Regions from separate parts of the Streptomyces sp. NBC_01689 genome, predicted to be linked through region 1. Evidence: riboswitches for the same ligand, from Rfam matches in the RefSeq annotation. Region 1 holds a riboswitch; each other region holds the start of a gene.
What was found. A riboswitch is a leader RNA that binds a small molecule or an ion and turns the genes downstream of it on or off. The one in region 1 is predicted to bind cyclic di-AMP.

Region 1 (4,051 bases):
GAGAGGGAACGGTCACTCTCACCCGTACGAGTGCCGGCGCCGGTGCCGTCGCTCGGTCGGTCCACACCGCTGGCCCCCTCCCCCCGCTCCGTGAAACCTGTACGGGTGGGGCAGCGAGGAGGTGCGTGGCGGGCCGAAAGGCCCGACGGCCGGCCGGACCGGCGGCCACCCGGCGGCCCCGTGCCCGGTCCGGGACCGGACGGCGAGCCGTCGCGGGTGCGGGCCGGCACGGACCCGGGCCGGATCTCCCACACCTGGACCCTGGTACGGGCACTGCCGGTACTGCTCGTCGTCAGCGCGGTGGCCTACGACCTCGCGACGCCGCCCGACTTCACCGCCGCCCCGCTCTTCACGGCCGCCCCGCTCGTCGCCGCGCCGCTGTTCTCGCTGCGTGGCACCTTCCTCACGGGGCTCCTGACGCTGGCCGCGCTGCTCGCGCTCCGCCTCAGGCTCGGTCTGCGGATGGGGATCGGCTCGGTCACCGAGGTCGTCACGGTGGCGACCGTCGTCGTCATCGCGCTCCTCATCAACGTCCTCGTCCGCCGCTCGGACGAACGGCTCGCCTCGGCCCGCCAGATCGCCGAGGCCGCGCAGCGCGCCGTGCTGCCCGAACCCGAGGCACGGATCGGCGGCCTGGAGGTGGCGGCGCGCTACGAGGCGGCCCAGGAGGGCGCGTCCATCGGCGGCGACCTGTACGCGGTGCAGGACACGCCGCACGGCGTACGGCTGGTGGTGGGCGACGTCCGCGGCAAGGGCATGGGCGCGGTGGCCGCCGTCGCGGTGCTCATCGGGGCGTTCCGTGAGGCGGCCGAACAGGAGGCGACGGTGGAGGCGGTCGCACGGCGGCTGGAACGCGCGCTGGCGCGCGAGGGCGCCCGGCGCGGCGGCCTGGACGCCTTCGAGGGCTTCACCACGGCCGTGCTCGCGGAGATCCCGCACGACGGCGAATCGGTACGGATCGTCCACCGGGGGCATCCGCCGCCGCTGCTCCTGCACGAGGACGGCACGTTGGCCGTCCTCGCCGTCGAGAACCCCGCGCTGCCGCTCGGGATGGGCGACCTGGACGCCCGGCCCGACCGCGCCGGGACGGTGGACTTCCCGGCCGGGTCCACGCTCCTTTTCCACACCGACGGTCTGTCCGAGGCCCGCGACCGCCACGGCCGCTTCTACGAGCCTGCCGAACGGCTCGCGGGGCGGACGTTCCGTGATCCGGAGGCTCTGCTGACCGCGCTCGCGACGAGTGTCCGCCGGTACACCGGGGGCGCCCTGGCCGACGACATGGCGCTGCTCGCGGTCCGGCGCCCCCGGGAGACGCCGGGGCTCCTCGAACACGGTGACGAGGAGTAGCCGGACGGTGTCCCTCCGCGTAACGACTGACACACCGTCAGAACGGATGGCGAAAACCCGCTGGGGCCAACTCGCCCGCTTTCCCCCGGTCATGCCCCGTAAGTCCTGGCCAAGAGTGCGCAATGATCCGAACGAACGGCTTGGAATCCGGTACCCGAGTCTATTAACGTTCGATAACGCAGCGCGGTCGTTTCAGCCGTCACAAGAGATGGCTCCGTGCGCACGCGCCGAATCCCGCGAGGGAACCGGGGAACCACCAACTTGGGGTGAATCGAGCGTCTTTCACGGTGGAGACACCGTGGATTGACGCGCGTAGGAGACCTTCCTGCTCCGAACCCGTCAGCTAACCCGGTAGGCGAGAAGGAAGGAAAGGAGCGCGCCCACGTGGCGTCCAACCCGCCTGCCCGGCCCACCTCGTTCGCGCCGAACGAAACCCAGACGTTCGGCTACGCCCGCGGCGACGACGAGGGGCCCTGGGAGGAGTGGAATCCCACCGCGGATTCCGTCCGTCCCGTCCGCGGCCGGCACCGCGTCTCCAAGCAGCGCGGGGGCGGACTCGCCCGCAGCTCCACCGTTCTCGGCGTCGGTGTGCTGGCCGCCGTCGGCGCGGGTGGCATCGCCACCGCCGCGCCCGGCAAGCCGCCCGTGTCGATCTCGCTGCCCGACCTCTCCTCGGTCACCGAGTCGGCCAAGGCCCTGATATCCGACGGCGGTTCCAGCACGCCGAAGGGCTCCTCCACCCCGCTCACCGGCGCCGGACTGACCAGCGCCGACGCCGCGCAGGGCAACGCGGACGCCGGCGAGGCGCTGCGTGCCCGCATCATCGAGCAGGCCGAGTCCCAGCAGGACCAGGTCGACAGCGCGGCCCAGGCCGCCGCCGAGGACGCCGCCGCGAAGAAGGCGGTCGCGCTGGCCGCCGAGCAGCAGGACGAGGCCAAGGCCAAGGAAGCCGCCGCGAAGAAGAAGGCGGACGCGGAGGCCAAGCAGAAGGCCGAGGCCGCCCGCCTCGCGAAGCTCGCCAAGAGCTTCTCGCTGCCGACCTCCTCGTACACCCTGACCTCCCGCTTCGGCGACGCCGGTTCCATGTGGTCCTCCGGCTACCACACCGGTCTCGACTTCGCCGCGCCCACGGGCACGCTGATCAAGGCGGTCCACAGCGGCACCGTCACCGAGGCGGGCTGGGCCGGCGCGTACGGCTACCGGACGATCCTCACCCTCGACGACGGTACGGAGCTGTGGTTCTGCCACCAGTCCTCCATCAGCGTCAGCGTCGGCCAGAAGGTGGCCACGGGTGATGTCATCGGACGGGTCGGCGCCACCGGCAACGTGACCGGGCCGCACCTCCACCTGGAGGTCCACCCCGGCGGCGGCGACGCGATCGACCCGATGGCCTGGCTGCACAGCAAGGGCATCAACCCCTGACCCCGTGCCCGCCGAGAACACGGCGGGTGCGGAATGCGGCCGTCCGGTACGGCTGTTGAAATGGGGTATGACTCCTCTCCGCACGCTCGGATCCTCCGACATCGAGGTCTTCCCGCTCGCCCTCGGCGGCAACGTCTTCGGCTGGACCGCCGACGAGACACAGTCCTTCGCCGTCCTCGACGCCTACACGGCCGGGGGTGGCAACTTCGTCGACACCGCCGACAGCTACTCGGCCTGGGCCCCCGGCAACCAGGGCGGCGAGTCCGAGACGATCATCGGCAAGTGGTTCGCGGCGCGGGGCAACCGCTCCGATGTCGTGCTCGCCACCAAGGTCGGCGCCCATCCCCAGTACAAGGGGCTCGCCCCGGACACCATCAGGGCGGCGGCCGACGCGTCACTGCGCCGGCTCGGCACGGACTACATCGACCTCTACTACACCCACTTCGACGACACGTCGGTCCCGGTCGAGGAGATCATCGGCACCCTCGACGAACTGGTCCGGGCGGGCAAGGTCCGGGCGATCGGCGCCTCCAACCTCTCCGCCGAGCGGCTCGCGGAGTCCCTGGAGTTCTCCGACCGCGAGGGCCTCGCGCGCTACACCGCGCTCCAGCCCCACTACAACCTCGTCTCGCGCGACACCTACGAGGGCCCGCTCCAGGAGGTCGCCTCCCGGACCGGACTGGCCGCCGTCCCGTACTTCGCCCTCGCCGCGGGCTTCCTCACCGGCAAGTACCGTCCCGGCACGTCCGTCGACTCGGCACGGGCCGAGGGCGCGGGCAAGCACCTGGAGACGGAGCGGGGCCCGCGGGTCCTCGACGCCCTCGACGAGGTCGCCCGGGCCCATGACGTGCCGGTCGCCACCGTCGCCCTCGCCTGGCTCGCCGCCCGGCCCACGGTCGCGGCCCCGATCGCCTCCGCACGGACGGTGGAACAGCTTCCGGCGCTGCTCGCCGTCGCGGACCTGACGCTGAAGGACGACGAACTGGCACGGCTGACGGAGGCGTCGGCCTGAGCGGCGCGGGGGCCGGACGGCCGTCCGGCCCCCGCACCACTCAGGGCCGGTAGGGGTCGTACGCGGGGCGGGGCGCCGCCGGGTCCGGGCCCGGGTACGACCGGCCGTCCCGGGCGGACGGCTGCGCCGGCACGTACCCGTAGCCGTAGCCGCCCTGGCCATGGCCGTACGGAGGCCACGGCGGCGGCACCGCCGGTGCGGTCGCCCGAGCCGCGTACGCGAGGGAGGGACGGGCGACCTCACGGCGCCGCCACAACTCCTGGAGCAGCT
Region 2 (4,051 bases), 2.7 Mb from region 1:
GTGCCACGCCTCCGCGCCTCCCCTGGACCCCCTTTTTTTTCGCTGTCGGCCGATTCCCTCGACAAGATCTGTACGTCCTGTACGTTTTTCACAGGGAGCGGCTCGCCGGAGAGTCGCCCGGAGGAGGCGCCAGTCATGCACGAACCGTCCGCCCGCCATGTCCTGCCCGAGTTCACCGAGCGCACGGCCACGGGACACCGGTCCCTCGACCCGTACTCCAAGCTGCTCGACGAGCGCATCGTGTTCCTCGGGACACCCGTCGACGACGCGTCGGCGAACGACGTGATGGCCCAGTTCATGCACCTCGAACACCAAGCGCCGGAGCGGGACATCTCGCTCTACCTCAACTCCCCCGGCGGCTCGTTCAGCGCGATGACGGCCGTCTACGACACGATGCGCTACGTCACCTGCGACGTGGAGACCGTGTGCCTGGGGCAGGCCGTGTCGGTCGCCGCCGTCCTGCTGGCGGCCGGCACACCGGGCAAGCGATTCGCCCTGCCGGGCGCCCGGGTGCTGCTCCGCCAGCCCTCGCTCGCCGGGCCGGTCGAGGGGCAGGCGAGTGATCTCGCCCTCCAGGCCGAGGAGTTGACCCGCACTCGGAAGCTGCTGGAGGACATGCTCGTACGGCACACGGGGAAAAATCCCGAACGAGTCGCCGCCGACATCGAGCGGGACACGATTCTGGACGCGCAGGCCGCGCTGGCGTACGGGCTGGTGGACGGGATCATCCCGAGCCGCAAGAACCCGCCCAGCGCGCCCGGTGCGGGAAACGCCACACCCGACGCGAGGTGATCCGCCGATGGTGCCCGAACTGCCTCCGCTGCCCGCTCTGACCCACGCCGAGGCCGAGCTGATAGACCGCTGGCTCGACGTGGTCGACCTGGTCGGCCGGATCAACCCGGCCCGCCCGGGAGACACCTATCGCGGGCTGCGTGCCGCCCAGGCGCTCGTCGGCAAGGCGACCGCCCTGCGGGACGCCCTGGCCCTGATGCACCAGCGGGGCGAGAGCGAGGTGCACGCGCCGACCCTGGCGCAGGCCCTGCGGGTCCTCGACGGCGAGCGGCGGGCCGCCCGCGTCACCCTGCCTCCCGGCTCCGGCAGTTGACGTCCGGACCCGGGCCGTCGCGCGAACCGCTCCGCGGAGCGGTCTGCGAAGCGTCCGGCCCGGGTTTCAAACGGACCAGTCGGCGTACCCCCCGACGGCGTAGCCGCACGTCCTTTCGGGTGGCCCCGGAAGTTGCGCAACACGCTTGCCCAAAAGGCCGAACGGGACGCTCCGTTGCTGGTAAGAGCGTTGCCGACATCCCCAACACCCCTCGAACAGAGGAGTGTCCACCCGAACGGGTGAGTGGTGAGTAACCCCACAAATCATCGGTTCCGCTCGGATTTTCCGACATCCATGCGTGAAGATCCCTTCCGACGACAAGCCCCCGCCACACCGGCGGGGCGGTCCGGGCGGACGCCGAGTCCTGCCGCCGCCCGGATGACCGGTCGACAGATGTGCATCGGCAGGAGTGGAGGACCCAGCAAGACGGGCCGCCGGAGAGATCCGGGCGGCCCTTGGGGTGAAGCCGCGTAAGCGGCCGGGCTACTTCGCCAGCCCGAATCCGACAGGTCATCCTTCACAGGCGGTTGACGAAGGGTTGCGCATGACTGCGCTGAATCGTGTCCCGTCGCTGCTGTCCCGGGCCGGTACGGCCTCGGCTCTGACCATCGCCGCCGTGGGCGGCAGTCTCGTGGTCCCGGGCGTCGCGGCCGACGCCGAGGCCGCCACACCGGCGACGAGGGCGCTCCAGGTCGCGGCATCCAAGAAGGGCGCCCCGTACAAGTACGGCGCCACCGGGCCGCGCCGCTTCGACTGCTCCGGGCTCACGCTGTACTCGTACAAGAAGGCGGGCAAGAAGCTGCCCCGTACGGCCGCGGGGCAGTACAACAAGAGCCACCACATCTCCGCGTCGCACCGCAAGGCCGGTGACCTCGTGTTCTTCCACTCGGGCCGGAGCGTGTACCACGTCGGCATCTACGCCGGGAAGGGAAAGATCTGGCACTCCCCGAAGAGCGGGGAGGTCGTGAAGCTCCAGAAGATCTGGACGAAGAGCGTCTGGTACGGCCGGATCAGCTGACCCGGGCCGAGGGGCGGCGGCGCCGGACCGCCGCCCCTCGGCGCACCGGCCCGGCGGGCTCTCAAGCCCTCTGCGGCCCGGCGGGCCTTCAGCGGCCCGGCGGGCTCTCAGGCCGTCAGCGGCTCCAGGAGGAGCACCAGGCCGAGCACGGTGAGCGCGGTCCCGGTGACCGCCTCCACGGCGCGGGCGGCACGCGGCCGGCGCAGCCACCGGCCGAGCCGGTCGACCAGCAGGGCGACCGCCGGGAACCACACCAGGGCGAGGGCCACCACGATCAGGGCCAGCACCAGGGTGCGGGGCATCGCCGGGCTGCCCGCGGGCACGAACTGCGGAAGCAGGCTCAGGAAGGTGATCGGCGCCTTCGGGTTCAGCGCATTGGTGACGAAGCCCTGCCGCAACGGACGGCTCCCGTCCCCGGGGTCGCCGGACCCGGGACCACCGGACCCGGGATCGCCGGAGGCCGGCCCGCCGGGCGGCTTCCCGCCCGGCGCCGCCGGACAACGCTCCGGGCCCGGTTCCCGCTCCCGGTCCCGCCGCCGGCGCGGGCGCAGACCGGCCAGCGTCCGTGTCCCGAGGTACAGCACGTAGCCCCCGCCGAGGACCTGCAGCGTCCGGAACAGCGCCGGCACCGCCGTGAGGACGGCGGCGACACCGGCGACGGCCAGCGCCGTGTGCAGCAGCAGCCCGCCCGCGACTCCGAGCGCGCACGCCACCCCCGCCCGGCGGGAGGTCAGGGCGTTGCGTACGACAACCGTGAAGTCCGCGCCGGGCATGGCGACCATTCCCGCGGCGACCCCGGTGAAGGCGATGAGCTGTCCGTCCATGGCCACCAGGCTGCCTCGGCCGGGCCTTCAGCAGGTATGTCGAATATCCTGGACCGGTCTTAAGCATTCGTTGGGACCCGGGCCGGCGCCGGGCCCGGACCCGGGGAGCCGTGCGATGTACGACCCGACACGGCTGGCGGCCCTGGTGGCGGTGGCCGGGGCCGGGTCCATCACCCGGGCGGCCGAACGCCTCGGCTACAGCCCGCCCGCCCTCTCCCAGCAGCTCGCGAAGCTGGAACGGGAGGCGGGCGCGCCGTTGCTGGTGCGCTCCCCTCGGGGAACGCGGCTCACGGAGGCGGGCGAGCTGCTCGCGGCCCGGGCCCGCCGCGTCCTCGACGAGCTGGAGCAGGCGCGCCATGAACTGGCCCGGCTGACCGGTCTGTCCGGAGGCACCCTGCGGCTCGGCACGTTCCAGACGGCGGGCATCCATCTGCTGCCGCCGGTGCTCAGCGCCTTTCGCCGGGCCCACCCGGACGTGGAGCTGACGGTCGCGAACTACGAGCCGCCGGACGGTGTCACGGCGGTCGCGGCGGGCGAGGTGGACCTCGCGCTGACCCACACCTACGAGCCCGCGGACCCGGCGCCGCTTCCCTCGTCGGTGTGCGCGGAGCCGGTGCTGGTCGAGGAACTGGTGCTCGTCACCGCTCCGGGTCACGTCCTCGCGGAGGGCGCGGCCCGGCTGCCGCTCTCCGGACTCGCCGGGCAGCCGCTGATCAGCATGGCCCCGGACCATCCGCCGCGGCAGGGAGTGGAGGCCGCGCTGGCCCGGGTCGGGGCCACCCCGGCCGTCCGGGTCGAGAGCCCCGGGTACGCGCTGGTGTGCGCGCTGGTCAGTGCCGGACTGGGGGTCGCGGTGGTGCCGGAGATGGTGGCCAGGACGGCGGCCACCCCGGTGGGGCTGCGGCTGCTGGAACCGGGAGATCTGCGCCGTACGATCTCCGTCGTCCACCGGACCGACCGGCGGGCACCCGCGGCGGAGGCGTTCCGGGCCCTGTTGCGGGGCGCGTTCGGGAGGGCGGCGCGGTAGGGACGCCGACGGGCCGGACCAACTGATCGTTTCCTCAGGGCTCTTGTGGACCGCCGGCCACCACCGGCTGGGCCCGC
Region 3 (4,051 bases), 520 kb from region 1:
ATCTCCTCGATGCGCAGCAGCTGGTTGTACTTGGCGACGCGGTCCGAGCGGGCCGGGGCGCCGGTCTTGATCTGGCCGCAGTTCACCGCGACCGCGAGGTCGGCGATGGTGACGTCCTCGGTCTCACCGGAGCGGTGGGACATCATGCACTTGAAGCCGTTGCGCTGGGCCATCTCGACGGCGTCCAGGGTCTCGGTCAGCGAGCCGATCTGGTTCACCTTGACGAGCAGGGCGTTCGCGGAGCCCTCCTCGATGCCGCGGGCGAGGCGCTCGGGGTTGGTGACGAAGAGGTCGTCGCCGACGATCTGGACCTTGTCGCCCAGCTTCTGGGTGATGACGTTCCAGCCGGCCCAGTCGTCCTCGTACAGCGGGTCCTCGATGGAGACGAGCGGGTACGCGGAGACGAGCTCCTCGTAGTACTCCGTCATCTCGGCGGCCGAGCGGGACTTGCCCTCGAACTCGTACTTGCCGTCCTTGTAGAACTCGGACGCGGCGACGTCGAGCGCGAGCGCGATCTGCTCACCGGGGACGTATCCGGCCTGCTTGATGGCCTCGAGGATGAGGTCGAGCGCGGCGCGGTTCGACTCCAGGTTCGGGGCGAAGCCGCCCTCGTCGCCCAGGCCGGTGGACAGACCCTTGGACTTCAGGACGGACTTGAGGGTGTGGTACACCTCGGCGCCCCAGCGCAGGGCTTCGGAGAAGGACTCCGCGCCGATCGGGGCGATCATGAACTCCTGGATGTCCACGTTCGAGTCGGCGTGCGAGCCGCCGTTCAGGATGTTCATCATCGGAACGGGCAGCAGGTGCGCGTTCGGGCCGCCCAGGTAGCGGAAGAGCGGGAGGTCGGACGCCTCGGAGGCGGCGTGCGCGACGGCCAGCGAGACGCCGAGGATGGCGTTGGCGCCCAGCGAGCCCTTGTTGTCGGTGGCGTCCAGGTCGAACATGGCCTGGTCGATCAGGCGCTGCTCGGTGGCGTCGTAGCCGACGAGCTCCGGACCGATCTGCTCGATGACGGCGAGGACGGCCTTCTCGACACCCTTGCCCTGGTAACGGTTGGGGTCACCGTCACGGAGCTCGATGGCCTCGAAGGCACCCGTGGAGGCGCCGGAGGGGACGGCGGCACGACCCGTGCTGCCGTCGTCGAGGCCGACCTCGACCTCGACCGTGGGGTTGCCTCGGGAGTCCAGGATTTCCCGGGCTACGACGACGTCGATGGACGGCACGAGCATCTCCTTCTGGGATGTGACGCGGGTACGCGGGCCGGCGGGGGCCCGCACTGCACGGGGCCGCGTTCGGCTCCGCGGGATGAGCCTAACCGGCCCGGAGCGATCGGCCAGCCGCTCGACCACCCCTTGAGCAGAACTGAGGGTAAATATTGTTCCCCTTCGAAACAAAAAGCCCCGCCCCGGTGCGTACGGGGGAAGACGCACCGGGGCGGGGAGCCCGTGGGGACGGGGGCGGACCCTCATCGGGTCTCGGGCACGGAGACCCTGGGACAGGGGCCGGCCTGCTCAGCCGAGGTGGAGCTGCTGACCCGGGTAGATGAAGTCCGCGTCGTCGATGATGTCCTTGTTCAGCTTGAACAGGTGCTGCCAGCCGCCCTTGACCTTCTTCTTCTCGGCGATCGAGCTGAGGGTGTCGCCCTTGACGACCTTGTACTCGCCGTCGCCCTTCTTGACCTTCTTGCCGGTCGGGGTGGTGACGGTCTTCTTGGCCGCCGGACGCTCGGACGAGCGGGAGGCGGCGGTGTCCGACGAGTGGGTGGAGGCGGACGGCTCGGCCGGGGCGGCGGGCTTGGCCGGGGCGGCCGCGCCACCGGTGTACGCGGCGCCGGACAGGCCCGTGCCACAGGTCGGCCAGGCACCCTTGCCCTGCGCGGCGAGGACCTTCTCGCCGATGGTGATCTGCTGGGACTTCGAGGCCTTGTCGGCGGTCGAGGCGTAGGCGGTGCCGCCGTACGCGGCCCAGGTGGAGGCGGAGAACTGCAGACCGCCGTAGTAGCCGTTGCCGGTGTTGATCGACCAGTTGCCGCCGGACTCGCACTGGGCGACGGCGTCCCACTCGGACGCGGTGGCGGCGGAGGCGTTGCCGGCCGCCATCAGCGGAGCGGCGATGGCCACGCCGGTGACACCGGCGAGCGTGGCGACACGGGTGGCCTTGGACGGACGGCGGTGCTTGCCCTTGCTGGAAAACAGCATCGAGTGATCCCCTCACCGACGCCTGCGAGGTGAGCTGTCGGGTTCGGGCGGGTGAGTGCCCGGCCGCGCGCTCTCGGCGCACGTCTTCACCCCAAGCCGCTCCCGGTCAACTACCGGGTGCGGCGCTTACCTTGGGTCCCCCGCTCCTGCCTACGGCGCTTGACGCGTCGACTGTTCCCGTACGGCCGCTGGCAGGATTCGGCGTTGCGACCGTCGGGGCCCGCTGTGGCGAGCGGTGATGACCGTAAGCAGTCGATCGGCGGAATTTCAAAGACGATCAGGGCCTTTGAGATCCATCTCTCACTTGCGCCAAACCGGACATTAACCGGCGAACCGTGACGTGAACTCCCGCTACTTTTCGCCCGATTCAGCATCAACTGCAAGGCTCTGACCGGGGAGGATGAGGTCCGGGTCGGCGCCGACCGTCTCCTTGTTCCCGGCATAGAGGCCGGCCCATCCGCCGTCGAGGCCAAGGGTGTCGGCGATGGCCGAGAGGCTGTCTCCGTCGCGGACGACGTACGAGCCGTCGACGACGGCGCGGGAGGCGCCGGAGTCGCGCGAGGCGTGCCGGGCGGCAAAGTCGTCGCCGCGGGTGTCGGCCGCGTCGTCGCCGGAGTCCTCGGCGGCACTGCCGCCGCGGTGGCGCCCGGCACCGGCGGTGGCCCCCTCGGTCGCCGCCGAAGCGTCGCCGTCGCGGCCCGAGTTGCCCGATTCGCCTTGCTTCGTCGGCTCCGTGCCCACGCCGTCCGTCTCGTGCCCGCTGCCGGGCTCTTCGGTCGAGGACGTGTCCGATTCCGTTCTGTTCCCGGTCTTGCCGGATGAATCGGATGAGGACGAGTCGGAACGGGGCGAACCGGACGGGGTGACACCGATTCCCAGCGAGTCCGCCGGCGAGCCGGACCCGTCGGAGGAACTGGATGATTCGGAGGAATCGGAGGAATCGGAGGAACTCGACGAGTCTCCGGCCACTCCCGTGTCGACCGCGACCTCTCCCGAGCCCTTGCTGAGCCCGGAGAGCGGGCCGCAGGTCGGCCAGGCGGCGAGACCCTGGTCGGCCAGGACCTTCTCGGCGACGGCTATCTGCTGTGAGCGGCTGGCCTCGTCGGCGGTCGGCGCGTACCTGCTCCCGCCGTACCGCTGCCAGTTCTCCTGGCTCAACTGCAGCCCGCCGTAGTACCCGTTGTCGCTGTCGGCGCTCCACTGGCCGCCGCTCTCGCACTCGGCGACCCGGTCCCACGTCGTGCCGTCGGCCGCGTTCGCACTGGCGGCGCCGAGCAGCGGGATGGCGATGGCAGATCCGGTCACCCCTGCGGCGACGATGAGGGCCGGAGCCTGACGGGGGCGACGATGGCGGCCGTTCCCGGAGAGCATGCGAGAGCCTTTCACGTGACAGCGGGTGACTACGCGGCTGGTGAGCCTCGTTGAGGGGTGAACGTAGTCGCACTCGATCACTTGTCACAAGCAGATGCAGCGCAGATCACGTGAAGATCACAGAGTTGAGGGCGCGTCACCTTTTCGTGGCCGGACCCTCATAATCCGCCACCACCGCTGCGGCCCACCCGAGCCCCGCCCCCCGGCCGGCCCCTGGACACCGTACGAGTGCCGCATGACTACCGACCAGGTGTGAACTCCACCGGTAGTGTCCGCAATCCACGCATAATGAGTCCGCCGCGCCATCGCAAATCAGCCGAATCGCCTGCGAGTCGGAGATCCGGCAGCCGGGTGAGGAGCGTGGCCAGCGCGGTCTGCCCCTCCAGCCGGGCGAGCGGCGCGCCGAGGCAGTAGTGGATGCCGTGGCCGTAGCCGAGGTGTTGGTTGTCACGGCGCGAGAGGTCGAGCGTGTCGGGCTCGGC

Region 2: it holds a riboswitch for cyclic di-AMP, as region 1 does, so the genes downstream of both, OG776_RS34340 (C40 family peptidase) here and OG776_RS22490 (M23 family metallopeptidase) in region 1, are expected to answer to the same signal.
Region 3: it holds a riboswitch for cyclic di-AMP, as region 1 does, so the genes downstream of both, OG776_RS24745 (transglycosylase family protein) here and OG776_RS22490 (M23 family metallopeptidase) in region 1, are expected to answer to the same signal.

The regions. Positions count from the first base shown of each region.
Region 1 covers NZ_CP109592.1:5,280,325-5,284,375, forward strand. The annotation lists gene OG776_RS22485 (PP2C family protein-serine/threonine phosphatase) at 181-1,347, shown strand; cyclic di-AMP (ydaO/yuaA leader) riboswitch at 1,563-1,720, shown strand; gene OG776_RS22490 (M23 family metallopeptidase) at 1,732-2,769, shown strand; gene OG776_RS22495 (aldo/keto reductase) at 2,837-3,781, shown strand; gene OG776_RS22500 (PrsW family intramembrane metalloprotease) at 3,822-4,051, opposite strand, start outside.
Region 2 covers NZ_CP109592.1:7,998,684-8,002,734, reverse strand. The annotation lists gene OG776_RS34350 (ATP-dependent Clp protease proteolytic subunit) at 136-792, shown strand; gene OG776_RS34345 (hypothetical protein) at 800-1,105, shown strand; cyclic di-AMP (ydaO/yuaA leader) riboswitch at 1,483-1,646, shown strand; gene OG776_RS34340 (C40 family peptidase) at 1,650-2,123, shown strand; gene OG776_RS34335 (LysE family translocator) at 2,231-2,947, opposite strand; gene OG776_RS34330 (LysR family transcriptional regulator) at 3,063-3,974, shown strand; gene OG776_RS34325 (ATP-binding protein) at 4,009-4,051, opposite strand, start outside.
Region 3 covers NZ_CP109592.1:5,799,045-5,803,095, reverse strand. The annotation lists gene eno (phosphopyruvate hydratase) at 1-1,229, opposite strand, end outside; gene OG776_RS24745 (transglycosylase family protein) at 1,512-2,198, opposite strand; cyclic di-AMP (ydaO/yuaA leader) riboswitch at 2,203-2,366, opposite strand; gene OG776_RS24740 (transglycosylase family protein) at 2,550-3,569, opposite strand; gene OG776_RS24735 (cytochrome P450 family protein) at 3,809-4,051, opposite strand, start outside.